One region of the Streptomyces sp. NPDC006265 genome, then DNA from elsewhere that is predicted to be linked to it. Evidence: riboswitches for the same ligand, from Rfam matches in the RefSeq annotation. Region 1 holds a riboswitch; the other holds the start of a gene.
What was found. Region 1 has a riboswitch for cyclic di-AMP ahead of ABZ281_RS30830 (transglycosylase SLT domain-containing protein). Riboswitches for the same ligand answer to the same signal wherever they lie in the genome.
Positions count from the first base shown of each region.

Region 2: another riboswitch for cyclic di-AMP. It lies ahead of ABZ281_RS25825 (NlpC/P60 family protein); the one in region 1 lies ahead of ABZ281_RS30830 (transglycosylase SLT domain-containing protein).

Region 1 covers NZ_JBEXSH010000476.1:314-5,988, forward strand. The annotation lists gene ABZ281_RS30825 (polyprenyl synthetase family protein) at 1-786, opposite strand, end outside; cyclic di-AMP (ydaO/yuaA leader) riboswitch at 1,296-1,465, shown strand; gene ABZ281_RS30830 (transglycosylase SLT domain-containing protein) at 1,469-2,248, shown strand; gene ABZ281_RS30835 (HAD family hydrolase) at 2,212-3,060, opposite strand; gene ABZ281_RS30840 (GNAT family N-acetyltransferase) at 3,253-4,317, shown strand; gene ABZ281_RS30845 (glycosyltransferase) at 4,339-5,675, shown strand, end outside.
Region 2 covers NZ_JBEXSH010000350.1:309-5,983, reverse strand. The annotation lists gene ABZ281_RS25835 (M23 family metallopeptidase) at 1-1,653, shown strand, start outside; gene pcrA (DNA helicase PcrA) at 1,751-4,228, opposite strand; cyclic di-AMP (ydaO/yuaA leader) riboswitch at 4,543-4,716, shown strand; gene ABZ281_RS25825 (NlpC/P60 family protein) at 4,724-5,675, shown strand, end outside.

The DNA.
Region 1 (5,675 bases):
GGCGAGCCCGAGCCGGGCCGCCCGCTCGCGCAGCCGCAGCACCGGCAGCGTGGGGATGCCCTCGCGCAGGTCGGTGCCGGGGATCTTGCCGGACTCGTGGGAGTCGGAGGCGATGTCCAGGACGTCGTCCGCGAGCTGGAAGGCGACGCCGAGCCGCTCGCCGTACTGGGTCAGGACGTCCACGACCGTCTCGTCGGCGCCGGACATCATCGCGCCGAACCGGCACGACACCGCGACCAGCGAGCCGGTCTTGCCGCCCAGCACGTCCAGGTAGTGCTCGACGGGGTCGCGGCCGTCCTGCGGTCCGGCCGTCTCCAGGATCTGGCCGGTCACGAGGCGTTCGAACGCCTCGGCCTGCACCCGCACGGCCTCCGGGCCGAGGTCGGCCAGGATGTGCGAGGCGCGAGCGAAGAGGAAGTCGCCGGTGAGGACCGCGACCGAGTTGCCCCAGCGGGTGTTCGCGCTCGCGACGCCGCGGCGCACGGCGGCCTCGTCCATGACGTCGTCGTGGTACAGCGTGGCGAGGTGGGTCAGCTCCACGACGACGGCCGACGGCACGATGCCGGGCGCGTAGCGGTCACCGAACCGGGCGGAGAGCATCACGAGCAGCGGGCGGAACCGCTTGCCGCCGGCCCGCACCAGATGCTGGGCGGCCTCCGTGATGAAGGGCACCTCACTCTTGGTGGCCTCGAGCAAGCCTTCCTCGACAGCCGTCAATCCGGCCTGGACATCGGCCTCCAGAGCCTGGTCCCGCACGCTCAGCCCGAACGGCCCGACGTCGGTCACGAGGGGTCTCCTGTCTGCTGTGTCTGCCGGTGATTACGCGGATTGTCGATAGGTCGCTGCCCTCACTCGAGCCAGCGTATCCGGTCACGTTTCGATCACCGCCAGCGCCCATGGTTACAGGCCGGGCGGTATCCGATCACGACCGTTATGTTTTCGATCAACCTATAAGAATAGATATATATCGACTCACCCGGGGGTAGCGAGTTATGCACGATTTGACGCGTTGAGTCGGCGAATTCCCCTTGGCGGGAATTGTCCTACGGGCTTGTGATCAGTGAGTTGAATCACTCCTTCCTCTTTTCCCCCTCCCCGCGACAGCGACCCCTAACACCTTCCCCCGAAAGCCAGTTGAGCCTTGGCTACCGCAAAGGATCAAGCGGCCCAAACGCTCCCGACCAAGGTCAAGCGCGCGATATGTGACTGAGGTGCTTGTTCCCGACATGTGCTCTCGCATACGTTCCGGCCCTGTCCGGCGGACGCCCAATCCTGCCGCCGCCCGGACTCCCCACTTAACCGACTCACTCACGCAGGGCAGGAGCGGGGGACCCAGGTAAGTCGCCGGTCCGCACAGCGGCACGGCTCGGGGTGAAGCCGCGCACGGCACACAGCGCCGTACGCGGCCGGGCACCTCCCGGCCCGAACCCGACAGCTCACCTCGCAGGCGCCGGAGAGGAACATGGCCATGGCCGGACGAGGCAAGCACCGTCGCCCCAGAACCAACCCGCTGACCCGAGGCTTCATCGCCGCCGGTACCGGCGGAGCCGCACTCACCCTGCCGCTCCTCGGCGCCACCCACGCGAGCGCCGCCGAGCCGCAGAGCGCACCCGTCGCCGCACAGTCCGTGCCGCAGGCGGCCCAGCCCGCCAAGTCCCTCACGTACACCGTGGTCAAGGGCGACTCGCTCGCCCGCATCGCGGACAGGTACGACGTCTCGGGCGGCTGGAAGCAGCTCTACAAGGACAACCGCACCGCCGTCGGCGACAACCCGAAGCTGATCCACCCGCATCTGAAGCTGACGGTGAAGACCACCAAGACGAGCGCCGCGAAGAAGACGGCGACCAAGTCGTCCGCCCCCGCCAAGCCGGCCGCCAAGCCCGCCGGCGGCGTCGCCCAGGCCACCCAGGCGTCCGCGAAGACCTACGCGAACAACCTCGACGGGTGGATCCGCGAGTCGCTGGACATCATGGCGCAGAAGGGGATCCCGGGCTCCTACGACGGCATCTACCGCAACATCATGCGCGAGTCGTCCGGCAACCCCCAGGCCATCAACAACTGGGACTCCAACGCCGTCGCGGGCACCCCGTCCAAGGGCCTGCTCCAGGTGATCGACCCGACCTTCGCCGCCTACCACGTGGCCGGCACCTCCTTCGACCCGTACGACCCGGTCGCCAACATCACGGCGGCCTGCAACTACGCGGCCGACCGCTACGGCTCGATCGACAACGTCAACGGCCCGTACTGAGCGGTCCCGCCCAGCAGTCGCTCGAGGACGACGGCGATGCCGTCGTCCTCGTTCGACAGGGTGACCTCGTCGGCCACGGCCTTGAGTTCGGGATGGGCGTTGGCCATCGCGACGCCGTGGCCGGCCCAGTCGAACATCGGGATGTCGTTGGGCATGTCGCCGAAGGCGATGGTGTCGGCCGGCCGCAGCCCCAGATGCTCGGCTGCCAGCGCCAGACCCGTGGCCTTGGTGATCCCGCACGGCTGGAGCTCGACGGTGCCGGGCCCCGACATCGTCACCGTCGCCAGTGAGCCGACCACCGAGCGGGCCGTCGCCGCCAACTCGTCGTCCGTCAGAAGGGGATGCCGCAGCAGCACCTTGCTGACGGGCTCGAGCCACAGCTCGTCGCGCCGGTCGACCCGTACGGCGGGCAGGGTCGGGTGCGGCATCAGATAGCCCGGCTCGATCAGCGTGAGCCCGTCGACCCCGTCCTGGTCGACCGCCGCGTACACCTGCCCCACCTCGGCCTCGATCTTGCCGAGGGCGGTCTCGGCCAGTTCCCGGTCCAGGGTGATGGACCACAGCAGCCGGTCCGCGCCGGCGTCGTACACCTGCGCGCCCTGCCCGCACACCGCGAGCCCCGTGCACCCGAGGTCGTCCAGGAGCGGCCGCACTCTCGGCGCCGGCCGGCCCGTCACCACGAGGTGCTGGGCACCGGCGTCCGCCACCCGCGCGAGCGCGGCGAGGGACCGGTCGGAGAGGGTGTCGTCGCCGCGCAGCAGCGTCCCGTCCAGGTCGGTGGCGATGAGTGAATATGCGATGGATGCGGCCATGATCAGAGAATACGGACAGTACGGCCCTTCGTTTCATCGCTCGGTGGACGCCGATTGCCCGGTTGAAGGCCTCTGCACCAGTTGGCAACAACATGCTCCACTACCTACCCATGGGGCCGCATAGAGCGGTACCTTCCAAGTGTCCAGGGGGGACTTGATCGGGGGGTCAGGTTGAGCAGTGGGCGCATTCGCGTGGCTGGGCCCGGGGAGCTCGGCGAAGGGGAGAGGGAGCGCTGGCGTGCGCTGCGCGCCGCTTCCGAGGCACCGCGCAACCCTTTCATGGAGCCGGAGTTCACCGAAGCCGTCGGCCGGGTCAGGCCCGGGGCCCGGGTCGCCATGGTGTACGAGGGGCCGGAGCCGGTCGGCTTCCTGCCCTACGAGCGGGGCCCGTTGGGCCAGGGCCGGGCGATCGGGCTCGGCGTCTCGGACGCGCAGGGCGCGATCCTGCGGCCCGGCCTCGACCTGGAGACGGGCGAAGTGCTGAAGGCCTGTTCGCTGTCGAGCTTCGCCTTCGACAATCTGGAGGCCGAGCAGCGGCTGTTCGTCCGGTACGCGGCCGAGGAGTACGCCACCTACGTCATCGACGTGGAGAAGGGCTACGAGACGTACCAGTCGGTGCTGCGTGCGCAGTCGCCGAAGTTCCTGAAGACCACGCTGGCCAAGGAGCGCAAGCTGGGCCGGCAGGCCGGGGAACTGCGCTTCGTGTTCGACGAACGCGATCCGGCCGCGCTGCGCACGCTCATGGGGTGGAAGTCCGCGCAGTACCGCAGGACCGGCCGCCGGGACCGGTTCGCCCAGGAGTGGATCACCCGGCTCGTCGGGCAGCTGGCCCGGACCCGGGCGCCGGAGTGCAGCGGCACGCTGTCCGTGCTGTACGCCGGTGAGCGGCCCGTCGCCGCGCACTTCGGGCTGCGTTCGGCCTCGGTGCTGGCCTGCTGGTTCCCGGCCTACGACCCGGAGTTCGCCAAGTTCTCGCCGGGTCTGGTGCTGCACCTGCGGATGGCCGAGGCGGCGGCGGCCGACGGCATCGGCACGCTCGACCTGGGAAGGGGCGCAGCCGAGTACAAGGACGCGCTGAAGACGGGCGAACTGCCCGTGTACGAGGGTGCGGTGACCCGTCCTGGGGTGGGCGCGGCACTGCACTGGCTGAGCCACGAACCGTCGCGCCGCGCGCACAGCTTCGTCCGCGGCAGGCCCCAGCTCGCGGCGCTGGCCGCGCGGACGCTGAAGGGCGCGGCTCGGCTGCGCCGTACCTGACTTCACGAGGGGGGTGGGCGCATGGCCCGTTCGGCGCGTGCGCAGGAGGAGATACGGCGGTTCCTGGGCATCGGGGCGGTGCAGGTCGCCGAGCTGGACCTCGACGGTGACGAGGCGGTGCTCAGACCCGGCCCGGGGGGTCCGCCCGTGACGCACGGAGAGGTGTTCGTGCTGGTCAGAAGGGGCGGTCGGCCTGTGGGCACGCTGCTCGGGCGGGTACCGGAGGGGGCGGATCCAAAGGTCGTGCTGACGGACCGGGCACGGGCGGAGTGCGGGCCGGCCGTCGTCGGCGGACCCGGGGAGCCGCCGTTCACGACCGTCGTCGTCGCGACCCGGGAGCGGGCCGGGCAGCTGGCCCGGGCGCTGGACTCGCTGCTGGCGCAGGACCATCCGCGGTTCGAGATCGTCGTCGTCGACAACGCGCCGGTCACGGACGAGACGCGGGAGCTGATCGAGCGGAAGTACGCCGAACGCGTGCGGTACGTCTGTGAGCCCGTTCCGGGGCTCGCAGCCGCCCACAACGCCGGGCTGGACGCCGTGCGCGGCGAGGTGGTCGCCTTCACCGACGACGACGTGGTCGCCGACCCGCGCTGGCTGACCGAGCTGACCGCGCCCTTCGCCGCCGACGCCGGACTCGGGTGCGGCACCGGGCTGATCCTGCCGGCCCGGCTGACGACCCCGGCCCAGGTGCTGCTGGAGAGCCACGGCGGCTTCGCGAAAGGCTTCACTCCAAGGACGTACGACCCCGCGCGTCCGCCGGGCGACGAGCCGCTGTTCCCGTTCACGGCCGGGCGGTTCGGCTCCGGCGCGAACATGGCGTTCCGGACGGCGGTGCTGCGTTCCGTCGGCGGTTTCGACCCGGCCACCGGGGCCGGCACGGCGGCCCGGGGCGGCGACGACCTCTACGGCTTCGTCCGCGTCCTGGCCCAGGGCCACCGACTGCACTACACGCCGTACGCCCTGGTGTGGCACCACCACCGGGAGACCTGGCGGGACCTGGAGACCCAGGCCTACGGCTACGGCGCAGGGCTCACGGCGTACCTCACCGCGGTGCTGGTGAACCGACCCGCGCTGGTGCCGGCGTTCCTCGCGAGGCTGCCCCGCGGCCTCGCCCACGCCCGCACGCTGACGGCGGTGCGCGAGACGGACGCGGCGGACGGCACCGGCACGCCGGGCGACCATGACGAGCGGACGCATCCCTGGCCGCGGCGGCTGTCGCGGTTGCAGCGCAGGGGGATGGTCTACGGGCCCCTCGGCTATCTGCGGGCGCGGTACGCGCTGCGCGCGGCGGTTCGGGAGAAGACAGCTCAGCGGGCGAAGACAGCTCAGCGGGCGAGGGCGAAGACCGCTCAGGGGGC
Region 2 (5,675 bases), on a different contig from region 1:
GCACGCGAAACCTGCCGAAGATTGTCGTGCCCGCGTACCGCCGGGTACAGTCGCCGCACTGCTCTGGCAGCCCCTGTTGTCGAGGCGAAAGAGAAGTTGGTGAACGACCGTCACCCGTCGGGGACCATGACCCCGGCTCCGGCTTCCGACGCCGCCTCCGCGCACTACGCGTCGTACGGCACCCAGGAAGCCCAGCACGGCGACTTCACCACGTGCGGCGACTACACCGCCACCGGTTTTGACGCCACCGGTGCCCAGGTCACCGGTACCCACGGTGCCGGTTTCGACGCCACCGGGCACGCCACCGCGAGCTTCGCGACCGACCCCCTCTTCGGCGACATGCCGGGCCGCGGGCAGGACACGGGCAATTACGACACCGGCCACTGGGCCACCGGCACGCACGAGAACGTGCACTACGACGCCTACGCGGCCCAGCACCACGCCTCCTACGACACCGGCGTCTACGACACGACCTCCTGGACGGCCGAGCAGCAGCCGATGTCGGCGATCCCCTCCCAGGCGCCGTCTCCCGACGCCACCGGGCAGTGGGACGCCGGTTCCTGGCTCCAGCCCGACCAGGCCGGCAGCCCCGCCGACCACACCCAGCAATGGGAGTGGGGCACGCAGACCTTCGACACGGGCGCCTACGACGCGACGCAGTGGAACTCCGACGGCACCGCCGCACCGGCCCCCGACGCGTACGAGCACCCCGCCGAAACCTTCGACCAGCTCGAGACCGCGACCTTCGACCAGGTCACGTACGACGAATCCGCCGGGACGGACTACCGCGACCCCGCCGCGGACGGCGGTGAGCCGGCCGCCCCCGGCGAACTGCCCGTCGTCGCCCCGCTGCTGGACGGCGCGGAGGACGTCACTCCGGCCCCGTCCTCCCGGGCGGCCTCGCGCGCCGGGTCCCGCTCCCGCCGCCGTACGCCCCCCAAGCGCTCGGCGCTGATGACCATCGCGGTGCCCTCGGCGTGTGTGATGAGTGTCGCCGGGATCGCCGCCGCCTCCGTCGGCACGTTCTCCGACGACGGCGCCGCGCAGGCGCAGACGACCGCGGCGGACGCGCAGCCGGTCAAGCCGGCCGCCGCCAACAACAAGCTGGACACGCAGTTGCAGAGCCTGTCCGCCGGCGCCGACGACTTCGCCGACCGGGCCAGCCGTACGCAGGAGCGCATCGACCTCAAGGCCCAGCAGGCGGCCGAGAAGAAGAGGGCGGCGGAGGAGGCGGCCCGCAAGGAGCGGCTGCGCCCCAAGTTCGCCCTGCCGGTGGCGCGGCACGGACTCAGCGCCTACTACGGGCAGTCCGGCATCAACTGGATGTCCCTGCACACCGGCATCGACTTCCCCGTCTCGTACGGCACGACCGTGATGGCCGCGACCGACGGCACCGTCCGCACGCAGTGGAACAGCGCGTACGGCAACATGCTGATCCTGACCGCGAAGGACGGCACGGAGACGTGGTACTGCCACCTCTCCACCTACACGGTCCCCTCGGGTACGACCGTGAAGGCCGGCGATCCGATCGCGCGTTCCGGCAACTCCGGCAACTCCACCGGCCCGCACCTGCACTTCGAGGTGCGCCCGGGCGGCGGCTCGGCGATCGACCCGCTCCCGTGGCTGCGCAGCCACGGCATCGACCCGACGTAGCGTCCCGGCAGCCGCCGTCCCCGCCCGTATCGAGTAACGCCCCGGCAGCCCCCGCCCGCGTCGAGCGCGCAGGGGCCCACCGGGTCACCTCACGCCGCTACAGCTTCTCTACCGGCGCGTACCGCAGCAGCAGCCGCTTCGGCTTGGTGTCGCCGAAGTCGATCGTCGCCTCGGCGTTGCCGCCCGTGCCCTTGACCCCGACGACGGTCCCGAGCCCGAACTGGTCGTGCGTGACCCGGTCCCCGACCGCCAGGGACACCACCGACTTCTCGGCGGTGCGGCGCGTGGCGAAACCGGAGGCGCCCGACGCCGACGAGCGCGAGCGGGACGACGACAGCGAGGCCGCCACCGCCGAGACCGGCCCGGAGGACGCGGGGGCGGTCGCTCCCGTCCGCTTCCACTCCACGTGGGTCGGCGGGATCTCCTCCAGGAAACGGGAGGGCGGGTTGTAGGAGGGCTGGCCCCAGGCGCTGCGCAGCGTGGACCGGGTCAGGTAGAGCCGCTCCCGCGCACGGGTGATGCCGACGTAGGCCAGGCGCCGCTCCTCCTCCAGCTCCTTGGCCTGGCCGAGGGCGCGCATGTGCGGGAAGACGCCGTCCTCCATGCCGGTCAGGAAGACGACCGGGAATTCGAGGCCCTTGGCGGTGTGGAGTGTCATCAGGGTGATGACGCCGTCGCCGCCGTCCTCGTCGGGGATCTGGTCGGAGTCGGCGACCAGCGCGACCTGTTCGAGGAAGTCGGACAGGGTGCTCTGCTCCTCCTCGCCGCGCTCCTGCTCGAACTCCATTGCGACGGCCGCGAGTTCCTGGAGGTTCTCGATCCGGGTCTCGTCCTGCGGGTCGGTGGAGGCCTGGAGCTCGGCGAGGTAGCCGGTGCGCTCCAGGACGGCCTCCAGCACCGTGGCCGGTCCGGCACCGGACTCGACGATGGTGCGGAGGTCCTCCATCAGCGTGTTGAACCGCTTGACGGCGTTGGTGGAGCGCGCTGCCATGCCGTAGGCCTCGTCGACGCGCTTGAGCGCCTGCGGGAAGCTGATCTTCTCCCGCTGGGACAGGGCGTCGATCATCGCCTCGGCGCGGTCGCCGATGCCCCGCTTGGGAACGTTGAGGATCCGGCGCAGCGGCACCGAGTCCTCGGGGTTGGCCAGCACGCGCAGGTAGGCCAGGACGTCCCGGACCTCCTTGCGCTCGTAGAAGCGGACGCCGCCGACGACCTTGTAGGGCAGGCCGACGCGGATGAAGATTTCTTCGAAGACACGGGACTGGGCGTTGGTGCGGTAGAAGACGGCGACGTCGCCGGCCTTGGCCTCGCCGGCGTCGGTGAGGCGGTCTATCTCTTCGGCGACGAACTGGGCCTCGTCGTGCTCGGTGTCGGCGACGTAGCCGGTGATCCGGGCGCCGGTGCCCGCGTTGGTCCACAGGTTCTTGGGGCGGCGGGACTCGTTGCGCTCGATGACCGCGTTGGCGGCGGTGAGGATCGTCTGCGTGGAGCGGTAGTTCTGCTCGAGCAGGATCGTCGTCGCGTCCGGGTAGTCCTCCTCGAACTGGAGGATGTTGCGGATGGTCGCGCCGCGGAAGGCGTAGATCGACTGGTCGGCGTCGCCCACCACGCACAGCTCGGCGGGCGGGACCTCGGCCTCGGGCGGTACGTCGACGGCGTGCTCGGAGGTGCCGACGAGCTCGCGGACGAGGGCGTACTGGGCGTGGTTGGTGTCCTGGTACTCGTCCACCAGCACATGGCGGAAGCGGCGGCGGTAGTGCTCGGCGACGTCCGGGAAGGCGCGCAGCAGGTTGACCGTCGTCATGATCAGGTCGTCGAAGTCGAGGGCGTTCGCCTCGCGCAGCCGCGACTGGTACATGACGTAGGCCTGGGCGAGGGTCTTCTCGAAGCCGTCGGTGGCCTGGGCGGCGAAGTCCTCCTCGTCGATCAGCTCGTTCTTCAGGTTGCTGATCTTGGCGCTGAAGGACTTGGGCGGGAAGCGCTTGGGGTCGAGGTCCAGGTCGCGGCAGACCAGGGCCATCAGGCGCTTGGAGTCGGCGGCGTCGTAGATCGAGAAGGAGGAGGTGAAGCCGAGTTTCTTGCTCTCCCGGCGCAGGATGCGCACGCACGCGCTGTGGAACGTCATGACCCACATGGCGTTGGCCCGCGGGCCGACGAGCTGCTCGACGCGTTCCTTCATCTCGCCGGCGGCCTTGTTGGTGAAGGTGATCGCGAGGATCTGGCCCGGGTGCACGTCCCGCTCGGCGAGCAGGTGGGCGATGCGGTGCGTGAGCACACGGGTCTTGCCGGAGCCGGCTCCGGCCACGATGAGCAGCGGGGAGCCGGAGTGGACGACGGCGGCACGCTGGTTGTCGTTCAGCCCTTCCAGCAGCGCGGCGGAGTCGATCACCGGGCGGGGGGCGCCGTCCCGGTAGTAGGCGTCCCGGTCCGGGGGCGCGTCGAACTTCCCGCCGAACAGATCGTCCGGAATCGGCTCCGGTACGTGATCGTCCTCGGGTGGCGGCGGGGGCTCGTCGGCCGGGCCCCGCTGGGCCTGGAGGTTCGCCAGGAAGTTGTCGTCAAAGAGGCTGCTCATCGCTCTCCGAGTCTAGGGCGCCCCACTGACAGCCCGCCGCCGCCCTGAGAACATCGCCCCGCACCCGGGCTCCCGCCGACCGCCCGGCGGCGCAATGTCGCCCTCCATGACCGCATGATCACGGCCTGCCACACCCTCTGCAATTGGGGATGACTCGTGACCAATCCCCCGCGATCGCTCACTGTCGGCAACGTTCATGAGTGAGGTCACGAAAATGTATCGGGCATATCGCCCATCAACCTTCACAGGGGCCACACGAGTTGGCTACGGTGCGACCAGGCCGCATGACCCCCACCGGCGAACGTCGCCGGGCCGCGCGGCCTCCGCCGAGTCCGGTGTGCCGCAGCGGCAGCCGGAGCCGGGGACCCAACCGTGAACCTGGGGTGAATCGGCCCGCCTCCCTGCGCGGAGACGGCCGTAGGGCAAACCTTCCGAACCACCCGCCCGAACCCGACAGCTAACTCGGTAGGCGGAACGTGGAAGGAGTCGCCTCCCTTGGCGTCGCACCGCAAGTCGCGTCCTACGGGTACGCGCGTGGCAGGCATACGGACCCCCGCCCTCGCAACGGCGGCCCTCACCTCCGTGGCCCTGCTGTCCCAGTCGGCCAACGCCGCCCCCGAGGCCGACGACAAGCCCAGCCTGGAGGAAGTCGAGAAGAAGGTCGACGACCTGTACCGCCAGGCCGAGTCGGCGACCGACAAGTACAACGCGGCCAAGGAGAAGACCGCGAAGCAGCGCAAGCACGTCGACACCCTCCTCGACGATGTCGCCGAGCGCACCCAGAAGCTCAACGAGGCGCGCGAGGAGCTGGGTTCCTTCGCCTCCGCCCAGTACCGCACCGGCGCCGCCGCCCCGGACACCGCGACGTTCCTGCTCGCGGACACCCCGCAGGACTACTTCGACCAGACCCAGCTGATGGACCGGATGACCGGCCGCCAGAAGGTCGCGGTCGACGACTACGTCACGCAGCAGTCCGAGACGATGAAGAAGCGCCAGGAGGCCACCGAGAGCCTCGAGACGCTCACCGACTCGCAGCACGGCCTGAAGACGGCCAAGGCCACCGTCCAGCGCAAGCTCGCCGACGCGCGCGAGCTGATGTCGAAGCTGACCGCCGAGGAGAAGGCCCGGCTGGCGGCGATCGAGCGGGAGAAGCGGGCGGAGGCCGCCCGCAAGGCCGACGAGCTGGCCCGGCAGCAGGCCGCACAGCAGAAGGCGCAGGACGAGGCCGCCCAGCAGCAGGACAGCGGGTCCTCCTCGTCCGGCTCGTCGGACTCCGGCTCGTCGACGGCCCCGGCCGACTCCTCGTACGCCACCAAGGCCGACAAGGCGCTCGCCTTCGCCCGCGCCCAGATCGGCAAGCCGTACGTGTGGGGCGCGGTCGGTCCCGGCTCCTACGACTGCTCCGGCCTCACCCAGGCCGCCTGGAAGGCCGCGGGCGTCACCCTGC